Regions from separate parts of the Methylibium petroleiphilum PM1 genome, predicted to be linked through region 1. Evidence: predicted binding sites of a transcription regulator. Region 1 holds the regulator's gene; the other holds the start of a gene.
The links. The regulator NrdR, encoded in region 1, represses ribonucleotide reductase genes. The targets are predictions, from matches to a motif close to CACNANATNTNGTG.
Positions count from the first base shown of each region.

Region 2: a site for NrdR is predicted at 2,295-2,308, ahead of MPE_RS16225 (ribonucleoside-diphosphate reductase subunit alpha). Genes of this name have one in related genera too.

Region 1 covers NC_008825.1:3,121,492-3,128,493, forward strand. Annotated here, with positions in the region: gene MPE_RS14810 (UbiD family decarboxylase) at 1-281, opposite strand, end outside; gene MPE_RS14815 (lytic transglycosylase domain-containing protein) at 484-1,404, shown strand; ZMP/ZTP riboswitch at 1,465-1,582, shown strand; gene glyA (serine hydroxymethyltransferase) at 1,645-2,895, shown strand; gene nrdR (transcriptional regulator NrdR) at 2,945-3,388, shown strand; gene MPE_RS14830 (GspH/FimT family pseudopilin) at 3,524-4,054, shown strand; gene MPE_RS14835 (type IV pilin protein) at 4,058-4,486, shown strand; gene MPE_RS14840 (fimbrial biogenesis protein) at 4,493-5,176, shown strand; gene MPE_RS14845 (pilus assembly PilX family protein) at 5,173-6,477, shown strand; gene MPE_RS22825 (type IV pilus modification PilV family protein) at 6,484-7,002, shown strand, end outside.
Region 2 covers NC_008825.1:3,414,674-3,421,675, reverse strand. Annotated here, with positions in the region: gene MPE_RS16235 (sigma-54-dependent transcriptional regulator) at 1-1,514, shown strand, start outside; gene ampD (1,6-anhydro-N-acetylmuramyl-L-alanine amidase AmpD) at 1,511-2,101, shown strand; gene MPE_RS16225 (ribonucleoside-diphosphate reductase subunit alpha) at 2,588-5,503, shown strand; gene MPE_RS16220 (ribonucleotide-diphosphate reductase subunit beta) at 5,639-6,850, shown strand.

The sequences.
Region 1 (7,002 bases):
GCGAGCAGACGACCCACTTCGCGCAACTCGGAGGCGTCTGCCGCCCCCATGCCGAGCGCCACCCGGCGCGGGGTGCCGAACAGGTTTGTCAAGACCGGAATTTTGTAACTGACTCGATCCGATACCGGATGTTCGAACAGCAGCGCCGGGCCGGCACGGCGCAAAAGCAAGTCACTGACCGCTGTCATCTCAAGCCGCGTGGAGACTGGCTCCGCGATGCGGCGGACTTCCCCTTGCTGCTCCAGGCCGTTCAAGAACTCGCGCAGATCCCGGTATTTCATACTTAATGGCTATTAAGGATCAGTTTGATAGTCTTGACTGGTTATTTAAAGCCTTCCTACACTCCGGCCCGTTCCCGTGAGGGATAACCCGCCCCGTCGGCGCGGACCCTGAATACAGGGTGGCGCCGACGCGGTGACGGGCGAATTATCGCCGTGGGGTTCGTGCTCGATGCGAAGCCCGGCGCTCTTTGAAAGGAGAGGCATGACAGCACTCCCATCCCACCAGTCGCTGCGCCATCTGGCCGCGGCGCTGGGCCGCCCGGTGGCGGTGTTCTTCAAGGATGCAGGCCACGGCCTGCTCGAGGTCTGCCACAACTCGCTCGCACTGGTGGGCCTGGTGGTGGTGGCCCTGTCGCTGTTCTTCGCCGGCCGTGCCGACCTGCGGCACACGCTGGAAGAGCACGCGCTCGGCTGGTTGCAGAACCGGCAGGTGGCCCGTGTGGAAGCCGACACCTCCCTGGCCGGCCTAGCGGCCGCCCTGGTCGAGCGCGACGCGGTGGCGCGGGCGACCGCGGCCGACCCGAGCAACCTCGACCGCCAGCAGGCCGCGGTGGCGTCCTGGCTGGCGCGCCGCTACCGCGTCGCGCCGGAACCGGTGAGCCGCCTGGTGCAGGAAGCCTGGCAGGTTGGGCAACGGGCCAAGCTCGACCCGACGCTCATCCTGGCGATCATGGCCATCGAGTCGAGCTTCAATCCGTTCGCCCAGAGCCCGGTCGGCGCACAGGGCCTGATGCAGGTGATGACCCGCGTCCACGACGACAAGTACGAGGCCTTCGGTGGCAACCACGCGGCCTTCGATCCGGTGACCAACCTGCGCGTCGGCGTGCAGGTGCTGAAGGAATGCATCGCGCGCGCCGGCAGCCTGGAGGGCGGCCTGAAGTACTACGTCGGCGCGGCCAACCTCGCCGACGACGGCGGCTACGCCGGCAAGGTGCTTGCCGAGCAGAGCCACCTCCGCTCCGTGGCGGCAGGCCGCAACGTCGCGGTCACGGCTCCGATCATCGTGGCGCCGACGGCTCTGCCGGTCGCGGCACCCGCAGAGGCCGCCGCATCCGCGGCGCCGGCGGGCGGCGGCGAGGAGTCGCTTCCCGCGGCACCGGCCCAGCAGGTCGCGCTGCGCTGATCGCCCGCCTGCGTTCCGGCACGTCGTTGCCGGAGCGGCCGGCAGGGCTCCGGTAAACTGCCGCGGCAGCGCAACCGGCGATACGGCCCCCGAGGCCCGAGGTGGATCTCCACCAGGAAGCGCTGCCGGAAGTTCTGCCTGCTGCAGACCCGTTCCGCCGCGCGCCTGGGCAGCCCCCGGCTGCATCCGCCTCGCGGGTGCGCTGTACTGGGGTCTTCCTGATCGATGAGAACCGCCACCATGTTCGACCGCCAGCAATCCACCGTCGCGAACGTCGACGCCGAGCTTTGGGCCGCCATCCAGGCAGAGAACCGCCGCCAGGAAGAACACATCGAGCTCATCGCGTCCGAGAACTACGCCAGCCCGGCCGTGATGGCGGCGCAGGGCACCCAGCTGACCAACAAGTACGCCGAAGGCTACCCCGGCAAGCGCTACTACGGCGGCTGCGAGAACGTCGACGTGGTGGAGCAACTGGCCATCGACCGGCTCAAGCAGCTGTACGGTGCGGCCTTCGCCAACGTGCAGCCCAACTCCGGCTCACAGGCCAACCAGGGCGCGTTCTTCGCGCTGCTGCAGCCTGGCGACACCATCATGGGCATGAGCCTCGCCGAGGGCGGCCACCTGACGCACGGCATGGCGCTCAACATGAGCGGCAAGTGGTTCAAGGTGGTCAGCTACGGCCTCGACGCCAAGGAAGAGATCGACTACGACGCGATGGAACGGCTGGCCCACGAGCACAAGCCCAAGCTCATCATCGCCGGGGCGTCGGCCTATGCGCTGCGCATCGACTTCGAGCGCTTCGCCAAGGTAGCCAAGGCCGTGGGGGCCTACTTCATGGTCGACATGGCGCACTACGCCGGCTTGATCGCCGCGGGCGTCTACCCGAACCCGGTGCCGTTCGCCGACGTGGTGACCTCCACCACGCACAAGAGCCTGCGCGGGCCGCGCGGCGGGATCATCCTGGCGAACAACGAGGACATCGCGAAGAAGATCAACAGCGCGATCTTCCCCGGCCTGCAGGGTGGCCCGCTGATGCACGTGATCGCGGCCAAGGCGGTGGCGTTCAAGGAGGCGCTGCAGCCCGAATTCAAGGCCTACCAGCAACAGGTGGTGAAGAACGCCGACGCCCTGGCGCGCACGCTGACCGAGCGCGGCCTGCGCATCGTGTCGGGCCGCACCGAGAGCCACGTGATGCTGGTCGACCTGCGTCCCAAGGGCCTGACCGGCAAGGAAGCGGAGGCCATCCTCGGCCAGGCGCACATGACCTGCAACAAGAACGGCATCCCGAACGATCCGCAGAAGCCGATGGTCACCAGCGGCATCCGCCTGGGCAGCCCGGCGATGACGACGCGCGGTTTCGGAGTGGAACAGGCGGTCCGGACCGCGCACCTGATCGCCGACGTGCTCGACCGACCGCACGACGAGAGCAACCTGGCCGACGTGCGCGCCAAGGTGGCGCTGCTGACGCGCGAGTTCCCGGTCTACCGTTGAGCCTGCCGGCGCCTCGCGGACTCCCTCCTCGCCTTCCGGCCTGAGCTGAGTGCGCTGCCCCTTCTGCGGCCACGAGGACACCCAGGTCGCCGAGACCCGGGAGTCCGACGAAGGCGACGTGATCCGTCGCCGGCGTCGCTGCCCGTCCTGTGACAAGCGCTTCACGACCTACGAGCGCGCCGAGCTGGCAATGCCGGCGATCGTGAAGAAGGATGGCAGCCGCAGCGAATTCGATCGCAGCAAGATCCGCGCGTCGATGATGCTGGCGCTGCGCAAGCGGCCTGTGAGCATCGACCAGGTCGAGGCCGCCCTCGGGCGCATCGAGGAGAAGATGCTCGCCACCGCCGCCAACGAGGTGCCGTCCGCGAAGATCGGCGAGATGGTGATGCGCGAGCTGAAGAAGCTCGACAAGGTGGCTTACGTGCGCTTCGCGTCGGTGTACCGGAGCTTCGAGGGCGTCGACGAATTCAGCCGCCTCATCAAGGACATTTGAACCCCCGAGCCTGTCACAGCCTATGAGGCAGCGGCGGCAGCGCTTCCCTCCCCGCTTCCCCCGACGGGGCGACGCGCCACCCAGGCTGCAAGCCTAGATTCGCCTGCATCGTCACCACGATGTCCAGGAGAGGCCATGCGAACGCCGCAACGGGGATTCACCTTCATCGAGACGGGCGCCACGCTCGCCATCCTGGCGATCGCTGCAACCCTCGCGATCCCTGGCTTCCAGGATCTGCTGCAGCGAAGGCACACGGAAGGCGTGGCCACCGAGCTCGCCACCGACCTGCAGTTCCTGCGCTCCGAAGCGGTCGCCCGCAATCAGACGCTGCGCGCCAGCTTCTCCGCGTTGCCCGGCGGTGGCAGCTGCTACCTGCTGCACTCGGGTGCCGCGGCGGCCTGCCGTTGCCAGCCCGACGGCAGTCCGTCCTGCAGCGGCGACGCGCAGCAGATCAAGGCGGTGCCCCTGCCGGCCGGTAGCCGCGTCAGCGTGCAGGCCAACGTGGGCTCCATCGTCTACGACCCGCGGCACGGCACCAGCACGCCGGCCGCGACGATCCGCGTCACGGGTCTGGACGGCCGCGCGGTGCACCACGTGGTGAACATCATGGGCCGAGTTCGCTCGTGCTCCCCTCGTGCCGAGTTCGGCGGCTACCACGCCTGCTGAGCCATGGCGCCCCGCCCGGGCATGATCGCCGCACGCGGTCTGAGCCTCGTCGAACTGGTGATCGTGCTGCTTGTCGTCGGCATCCTCGCGGTGATCGCCTATCCCAGCTTCATGGCGCAGTTGCTCAAGACCCGCCGCATCGAGGCCATCGCCGCGCTGGCCCAGGTACAGCAGGCTCAGGAACGCTGGCGCGCGAATCACACGACGTATGCCGACACCCTCGCGGCGCTCGGTCTGTCGTCGCCCGCGTCCGGCCGCTACCTGATCACGATCGACCACGGCGCGGTCGACGGCTACACGGCCACGGCCCGTGCCGTCGGTGCGCAAGCGGTCGACACGGCCTGCACCAGCCTGAGTCTCACGCTGGGCGGCGGCACCACCCGCCACGCATCGACCGGCTCCGCGCTCGCAAGCGTCTGCTGGAACCGGTGAGCCCGCATGGCCGACGCACGGATGTCCCGGCGGAGAAATCTCGCGTCCCAGCGCGGCCTGTCGCTGGTCGAACTGCTCGTCGGCTTCGCGGTCGCGCTCTTCGTTGTCATCGGCAGCATCGCCCTGCTCGTCGACCAGTTGCGCGACAGCCGCCGCCTGTTGCTCGAGGCGCGCGTTCACCAGGATCTGCGGGCCGCGGCTGATCTGATCACGCGCGATCTGCGCCGTGCCGGCTACTGGCAGCACGCGCCAGCCGGCGGGGCCAACCCGTACGAGGAAGTCACGACGGCCGGTCCCGAGACCGCGGCGGTCGTGCGCTACAGCTTTTCTCGCGACGCTCTCGAGAACGACAGCGTCGATACCGCGGAGGCCACCGGCTTCCGACTCGGCGGAGACACGTTGCAGACGCTGAACGGAGGAAGCTGGCAGGCGATGACCGACCCCGGCACCGTGCGCATCACGCATTTTTCGATCAGCCCGCGGGTCAGCGTCGTCCCGCTCGGCCAGTTCTGCATGCCGGCCTGCGCGGTCGGCACGGCGGGCTGCCCCGTGCTGTCGCTGCGCAGCTACGTGATCGAGTTGCGCGGGCGCTCCGCGACCGACGCCGCCGTGCAGCGCGAGATCCGGCAGACCGTGCGCGTTCGCAACGATGCGCTGCCGATCGGGTCCTGTCCCGCCCCGACCACATGAAGACCGGCCGCACACCCCAGCAAGGCGCCGCCGCGCTGGCCGTCGTGATGATCCTGTTGCTGGCGATGACCATCCTGGCCGCCTTTGCGAACCGCAGCCTGCTCTTCGAGCAGCGGAGTTCGGCCAATCAATACCGTTCCACGATCGCTGCCGAGACCGCCGAGGCCGGTCTCGAGTGGGCGCAAGCCCTGCTGAACGACGGTCGCCGCGTCGATGCGCACTGCCTCCCGGCCGCCGACCAGCCCACCTCGTTCCGTGAACGCTATGTCCCGAAGTCCTCACCCGATGCCGCCATCGCGCCCGTCACCACCGTTCGTCCCGGATGCAGCCTGGGCGCGACCGGTCTGACCTGCCATTGCCCGGACGCCGGCGGCTCGGCCGAGTGGACCCGCAACGACCCCAGCTTCACCGTCGAGTTCGCAGCCGTCATCGGCGATCCGGAGTCCGTCCGAATCACCGCCCGCGGCTGCTCGAGCCGCGGATCGCAGTGCGTGCCGGGCAGCGACGCCGCACGTGCCGACGCCTCGGCGGCGACGCAGGCCATCTTCAAGCTCCGCCCGACCCTGCGGACAATGCCGGCTGCCGCGCTCACCACCGGGGGCCTTGTGGCCCTCGACGGTTGGCAATTGCTCAACACCGATTACGCCACGCAAGGTCTGCTGATCGATGCGGGTGGCGCCATCACGCTCGGCGGCACGCCGCCGCTCCTGACCACGTTGCCGGGCAGCCCGGTCGAGAACGCGCTGATCGAAAGCGACGAGGCCTTGGCGCGGCTTGCATCAGCCGATGCGTCGGGCGCGGTCTTCTTTTCCGCGCTGTTCGGCAGCACGCCTGCGCAGTTCGCCGCGGCTCCCGCGACCCGGCGCATCGCCGGGTGCACGGCCATCTCCTGCGGCGCCGCCCTGCGAGCGGCCTACGCAGAGGGCGACGCGAGCTTCTTCGTCGATGGCGATCTGCAACTCGACGCCGCCGGCTGGCCCGGCGCTGCGGTCGGCAGCGCGGACCGGCCGCTGCTCCTGGTGGTGAGCGGGGCGCTGCGCTTCAATGGCGGTTTCCCCGCCCACGGCCTGATCTACGCAGCCGAAAGCAGCTTCGACCCCGGTGGTGCCATCGATCTGCAAGGGGCGCTCGTGGCACGAGGCAACCTCGCAGGCAGCAGCAACGGCCGTATCACCTACAACTCGCCGGTGCTGCGGCAGCTGCGGTCCGCAGCCGGACCGTGGGTGCGCGTGCCCGGCAGCTGGCGCGACGGTCGGTGTGCCGACGGCGATCCCGCCCGGCCCTGCGACTTGCTGCCCTGAAGCGCAATGCCCACGCTCGGAGCACGACATCAAGCCGCCGGCTTCACCCTGGTCGAGGTGCTGATCGCCGTCGTCGTGGTGTCGATCGGTGCGCTCGCCCTCGGCAGCCTGCAGGTCGCACTGTCTCGCCATGCGGATGCCGCCCGCCAGCGCACCGAAGCCACCCAGCTCGCCATCTCCAGGCTGGAGGAGTTGCGCAGCTTCGAGCAGGTGCTCACCGAAGCCGGCAAGCAGGCCTATGCCGATCTCCTCAGCGGCAGCGACCAACCCCTCATCGACAGCAACACGCGCTTCGAGCGCCAATGGCAAATACAAGGCACGGCCGACGATCCCTATCGCCGCGTCGACGTGCAAGTCACATGGGCCGACCGCAGCGGCGACACGCGCCAGACCTTCGTCAGGCTGGGCTCGCTGATCGCACGCGCGGAACCTGCCGACGGCGGCAGCCTGGGCCTGCCCCGGGTCGACGTCGCCGCACTGCTGCGTCCGAAAGGCCGGGCGCTCGACATCCCGATCGAGGCCGAG
Region 2 (7,002 bases), 290 kb from region 1:
AGACCGCAGCCTGTGTCGAGGACGCCTGGGCGCAGCTCGCCGACCGTACGTTCAGCGCGGTGATCACCGACATGCGTCTGCCCGACGGCAGCGGGCTCGACCTGCTGCATCGCCTGGAGGAAGCCGGGCGCCGCGAGAAGACCATCGTCATCACCGCCTACGGCTCGGCGGAAAGCGCCGTCGAGGCGCTGAAGGCCGGCGCCTACGACTACCTGACCAAGCCGGTCGACCTGAAACTGTTCCGCAGCGTCGTGGCGTCTGCCCTCGGTCGGGCCGCGGCCAGCGGTCCGACGGTGCAGCCCGATCAGTTGCCGTCCGAGTCCGGGGCGGCGCGGCCCTCGCGCGCCGGCGTTGCCGCACGCCCGGTGCCGACGATCGTGATCGGCCCGGCCGCTGCGGTGGTCCCTCCGGCCGGCGCGCTGGCGCGGATGGCAGGCAACTCGGCCCCGATGCAGCAGGTGCGTTCGCTGATCGAGAAGGTCTCGCGCAGCATGGCACCGGTGCTGGTGCATGGCGAGTCCGGCACCGGCAAGGAGCTGGTCGCACGGGCGATCCACGACAGCGGCGTGCGCCGGAGTCAGCCCTTCATTGCGGTGAACTGCGGGGCGATCCCTGAGCAGTTGCTGGAAGCCGAGTTCTTCGGCTACCGACGCGGTGCGTTCACGGGGGCGAACGAGGACCGCGACGGTTTCTTCCAGGCCGCGCGTGGCGGCACGCTGTTCCTCGACGAGATTGGTGATCTGCCGCTGTCGATGCAGAGCAAGCTGCTGCGCTCGATCCAGGAACGCTCGGTGCGGCCGGTGGGCGCGACGACGGAGACGGCGCTGGACGTTCGCATCGTCAGCGCGACACACAAGAACCTGGCGGCCGACGTGCAGGCGGGGCGCTTCCGCCAGGACCTGTACTACCGGCTCAACGTGATCCAGATCCGGGTGCCGCCGCTGCGCGAGCGGCTCGAGGATCTGCCGGCGATCTGCGAGCGCGTGTTGGAGCGCATCGCCGCCGACGCCGGAGTCAGTCCGCCGCCGCGGCTGACGCGTGACGCGCTCGCCTACTTGCTGCGCTACCCCTTCGGCGGCAACGTCCGCGAACTCGAGAACCTGCTGCACCGGGCCGTCGCGCTCTGCGATGGCGATGTGATCGATGTCGGCGACCTCGATCTGCCCGAGTCGGCGTTCAGCGACAGCGGGCGTGCCGAGCTGGCGGCGCTGCCAGCGGATGTGCCGCCGCCGAGCGCCGCCGAGTTCCCGGCGAGCGCGGCGCTGCCGACGCCGTTGCCGGACGATCTCGCCGCCTACCTCGACGGCGTCGAGCGCGACATCCTCGTGCGTGCGCTGGAGCGTTACCGCTTCAATCGCACTGCTGCAGGCGCCAGCCTCGGTCTCTCGCTGCGACAGATGCGCTATCGCATGGCGCGGCTGGGGGTCATGGTCGCCGAGCATGGCGTGGCCATCGGGCCGGGTGCCGACGACTCGGATGACGAACTGCCGCCCGCCGGATCGGGGCGGGCGTGAGCCTGCAGGGCACGCACTGGCAGGACGGTTGGTGGTCGGCTGCGCGCCGCGTCGATTCGCCCAACCATGGGCCGCGGCCAGAAGGCACCGAGGTCACGCTGGCGCTGATCCATTCGATCAGCCTGCCGCCTGGCAGCTATGGAGGCGACTCGATCGAGCGGCTGTTCACCAACACGCTCGACTGGGATGCTCACCCCTATTTCCAGCAGATCCGCGGCCTCGAGGTGTCGTCGCATTTCGTCGTCCGGCGCGACGGCGAGCTGCTGCAGTTCGTGCCGACAGCGCGGCGGGCCTGGCATGCCGGCCGCTCGGCGTGGCGAGGCCGGGAGAACTGCAACGACTATTCGATCGGCATCGAGCTCGAAGGTCTGGAGGGCGAGCGCTTCGAGCCGTCGCAGTACGAGCGCCTCGCCGAGTTGCTGCACGCGCTCGCGCGGCAGCACCCGTTGCGCGACGTGGCCGGGCATGAGCACGTGGCTCCCGGGCGCAAGCTCGACCCCGGCGCCGGCTTCGAGTGGGTGCGCCTGCAGTCGCTGACAGAATGGCCGGATCGGTACTTTCCCAAGGGTGTGCTCGCCTCGCGCTGAAGGCGCGAAGCGAGCGCGTTTGGCGAAGGCAGGTTCCATGCGGCCTGGCGGCCGATTTTCGCGCTGGAGGCGCGTCACTCGTGGGCTTGGCCATCGTGCGCAAGCACTGATGCGGCTTGTCTCCGAGGTGTGAGAAAGGTCGCCACGTTTCAAGTCGTGACACGCTACATATAGTGCTTGTAGAGGCGGCGAGCGCTAGATATAGTGTGCCGATGCCTTCCCGTCCTGCCTGAGCCGAGCACGTCCGGGGTCGCTCTCGCGTGAACATCGACCTCGTGGCCGCCCCGTCCGGGCGGCGTTGTACAGCCCGGCGCTGCGTCTGCTCCGATCGTCCCGCTGTCACGATGGCGATCGGCAGTTCATGGCGCACCGTGTCCCGTGCACGCTGGTACCTCGAAGGCTGAACCCGGGCGATCACCCGCAGTCGAACCCCTTGCGCCGGCCCGTCGCAAACACCGTCATCTCATAAGAACCGAAAGGGACCTCATGCAATCCATCAGCTCCAGCGTTCCGGCCGCCGCTCTTGCCGGCGGCGCGCTCGCCGCCACCGCAGTTTCGCGGGCGGCTCCCGGCAGCTCGGCCTATGCCGGCTACCAGATCATCCGGCGCAACGGAGCGGTGGTGGCGTTCGAGCCGAACAAGATCGCCGTGGCCTTGATGAAGGCCTTCCTGGCCGTGCACGGCACGCAGGGTGCGGCCTCGGCCAGCGTCCGCGAGATGGTCGATGGTCTGACCGAATCGGTGGTGCGCGCGCTGCTGCGTTCACGTCCGGGCGGCGGCACCTTCCACATCGAGGACGTCCAGGATGCGGTTGAACTTGGGCTGATGCGCGGCGGGCACCACGAGATCGCCCGCGCCTATGTGCTGTACCGCGAGCGCCGCGCTCAGGAGCGCGCCAAGCAGGGCGCTGCGCCGGTGACGCCGGCCGTCGCACTGCACGTGATCGATCGCGGCCAGCGCGTGCCGCTCGACACCGGCCGGTTGCAGGCCCTGGTGGAATCGGCCTGTGCCAATCTCGGCAGCGAGGTGCAGGCTGCGCCGATCCTCGCCGAGACCCAGCGGAACCTGTACGACGGCGTGCCGATCGACGAGGTCTACAAGGCCGCCATCCTGGCCGCCCGCACGCTGATCGAGAAGGACCCGGCCTACACGCGGGCGACTGCGCGGCTGCTGCTGCACACCATCCGCCGCGAAATCCTCGGCGGCGAGGTGCTCCACGAGGAAATGCAGCAGCGCTATGCCGACTACTTCCCGGGCTTCATCAAGCAGGGTGTCGAGGCCGAACTGCTCGACGAGCGGCTGATGCAGTACGACCTGCGCCGCCTGGGCGAGGCGCTCAAGGCCGACCGCGACCTGCAGTTCGACTACCTCGGCCTGCAGACGCTGTACGACCGCTACTTCCTGCACGTTCGCAAGGCGCGCATCGAATTGCCGCAGGCCTTCTTCATGCGCGTGGCCATGGGCCTGGCGCTGAACGAGGTCGACCGCGAGGCGCGGGCAATCGAGTTCTACGAGGTGCTGTCGAGCTTCGACTTCATGTCGAGCACGCCGACGCTGTTCAACAGCGGCACGCGCCGCTCGCAGCTGTCGAGCTGCTACCTCACGACCGTGGCCGACGACCTGGACGGCATCTACGAGGCGATCAAGGAGAACGCGTTGCTCTCCAAGTTCGCCGGTGGTCTGGGCAACGACTGGACACCGGTGCGTGCGCTCGGCAGTCACATCAAGGGCACCAACGGCGAGTCGCAGGGCGTCGTGCCATTCCTGAAGGTCGTCAACGACACCGCGGTGGCCGTCAACCAGGGCGGCAAGCGCAAGGGGGCGGTCTGTGCCTACCTGGAAACCTGGCACCTCGACATCGAGGAGTTCCTGGAGCTGCGCAAGAACACCGGCGACGACCGCCGTCGCACCCACGACATGAACACCGCGAACTGGATCCCCGATCTGTTCATGCGGCGCGTCATCGAAGGCGGCGACTGGACGCTGTTCTCGCCGTCCACCTGCCCGGACCTGCATGACAAGTTCGGCATCGCTTTCGAGCAGGCGTACACCGCATACGAACAGAAGGCCGATCGAGGCGAGCTCAAGCTCTACAAGCGCGTGCCGGCCAAGGACCTGTGGCGCAAGATGCTGTCGATGCTGTTCGAGACCGGGCATCCGTGGATCACGTTCAAGGATGCCTGCAACGTCCGCTCGCCCCAGCAGCATGTCGGCGTGGTGCACTCTTCGAACCTGTGCACCGAGATCACGCTCAACACCAACGGCAGCGAGATCGCGGTCTGCAACCTCGGCTCGGTCAACCTCGCCCAGCACCTGATGCACGGCGCCGAGGGTCTGGAGATCGACCACGCCAAGCTGAGGAAGACGGTGTCGACGGCGATGCGCATGCTCGACAACGTGATCGACATCAACTACTACGCGGTCAAGAAGGCACGCGACTCCAATCTGCGCCACCGCCCGGTCGGCCTGGGCGTGATGGGCTTCCAGGACAGCCTCTACCAACTGCGCATTGCCTACGCTTCGCAGCAGGCGGTCGAGTACGCCGACCGTTCGATGGAGGCGGTGTGCTACCACGCCTATTGGGCCTCGACCGAACTGGCCGAGGAGCGCGGCCGCTATTCCAGTTACAAGGGTTCGCTGTGGGACCGCGGCATCCTGCCGATCGACAGCCTGGATCTGCTGGCCGAGCAGCGCGGCGGCTACGTCGACGTCGACCGTTCCACCTCGCTCGACTGGGACGCGCTGCGCGCGCGCATCCAGCAGCACGGCATGCGCAATTCCAACTGCGTGGCGATCGCTCCGACCGCGACCATCTCCAACATCATCGGCGTGGACGCGTCGATCGAGCCGTCGTTCAGCAACCTGTCGGTCAAGTCCAACCTGTCGGGCGAGTTCACGGTCATCAACGAGTACCTCGTGCGTGATCTGAAGAAGCTCGGTCTGTGGGACGACGTGATGGTGATGGACCTCAAGCACTTCGATGGTTCGCTGCGTCGCATCGACCGCGTGCCAGAGGAACTGAAGTCGCTCTACGCGACGGCCTTCGAGGTCGAGCCGACCTGGCTGGTCGAGGCGGCGGCACGCCGCCAGAAATGGATCGACCAGGCGCAGAGCCTCAACATCTACATGGCGGGCGCGTCCGGCAAGAAGCTCGACGACACCTACAAGCTCGCGTGGCAGCGTGGCCTGAAGACCACCTACTACCTGCGCACGGTGGGCGCGACGCATGCCGAGAAATCGACGGTGAAGGCGGGGCACCTGAATGCCGTGTCGAGCGGCAGCGGTGGTGTCGATGCCGTGGCTGCCGCAGCGCAAGCGCAGTTCGATGCTGCGAGCAGCGTGCCTGCCACCGACATGAAGTTCTGCGCGATCGACGACCCGACGTGCGAGGCCTGTCAGTGATTCGCCAATGCGTGTCGTGCGGTCGTGGTCGCCTGCAAGCGATGCACGACCGCAACAACTTCAGCGCTTCGATGTCAACAAGTGCTTGGTGTTTGAACACAACACTCCGATAATTCAGTTCACAGGAAGTACACCATGCTGGTTTGGGAAGACGACGCTCGTTCCGCCTCCACTGCGACGCATCACACTCCGCCCTCATCGCTGCGCGATGCACGGGCCACAGACCCGTCATCCCCGATTTCCTCGTCGCCCGCAACGCAGTCTGCTGCCTTGTTCGATGCGCCTCCGGCTGCGGCCCATGCCGTGAAGCCTTCGGCGGCAGCGGGCACGCGCCGCGTCAACGTGGCCGACAAGCGCATCATCAACGGCCAGACCGACGTCAACCAACTGGTGCCGTTCAAGTACAAGTGGGCGTGGGAGAAGTACCTCGCCACCTGTGCGAATCACTGGATGCCGCAAGAGGTCAACATGTCGCGCGACATCGCGACCTGGAAGGATCCGAACGGCTTGTCGGAAGACGAGCGCCGCATCATCAAGCGCAACCTCGGCTTCTTCGTGACCGCCGATTCGCTGGCCGCCAACAACATCGTGCTGGGCACCTACCGCCACATCACCGCGCCCGAGTGCCGGCAGTTCCTGTTGCGCCAAGCCTTCGAAGAAGCGATCCACACGCACGCCTACCAGTACATCGTCGAGTCGCTGGGCCTGGACGAGAGCGAGATCTTCAACGCCTACAACGAGGTCCAGTCGATCCGCGACAAGGACGAGTTCCTGATCCCCTTCATCGGCGCGATCATGGATCCGAACTTCCACACCGGCACGCTCGAGAACGATCGCACGCTGCTGAAATCGCTGATCGTCTTCGCCTGCCTGATGGAAGGTCTGTTCTTCTACGTCGGCTTCACGCAGATCCTCGCGCTCGGTCGGCAGAACAAGATGACGGGCGCGGCCGAGCAGTACCAATACATCCTGCGTGACGAGTCGATGCACTGCAACTTCGGCATCGACCTGATCAACCAGATCAAGCTCGAGAACCCCCAGCTGTGGACCGCCGAATTCAAGGCCGAGATCAAGGCCCTGTTCATGAAGGCCGTCGAACTGGAATACCGCTACGCCGAAGACACCATGCCGCGCGGCGTGCTCGGTCTGAACGCGTCCATGTTCAAGGGCTACCTGCGTTACATCGCGAACCGGCGCGCGACGCAGATCGGCCTGGAGGAGCTCTTCCCGAACGAGGAAAACCCGTTCCCGTGGATGAGTGAAATGATCGACCTGAAGAAGGAGCGCAATTTCTTCGAGACCCGCGTCATCGAGTACCAGTCCGGTGGCGCGCTCTCCTGGGATTGAAGCACCTCGTGCGCACGGCGCTCGGGCCCTGAAGAAGAAGGAAGACAACAAATCAAGATCTGTGGGTGAGACGTTAGCGACGCAGAAGCGCAACGCATTGCCCACGACCCCATTCACTGCACCGGAGCGTCTCTCCAAGGCAGCCCCATGGG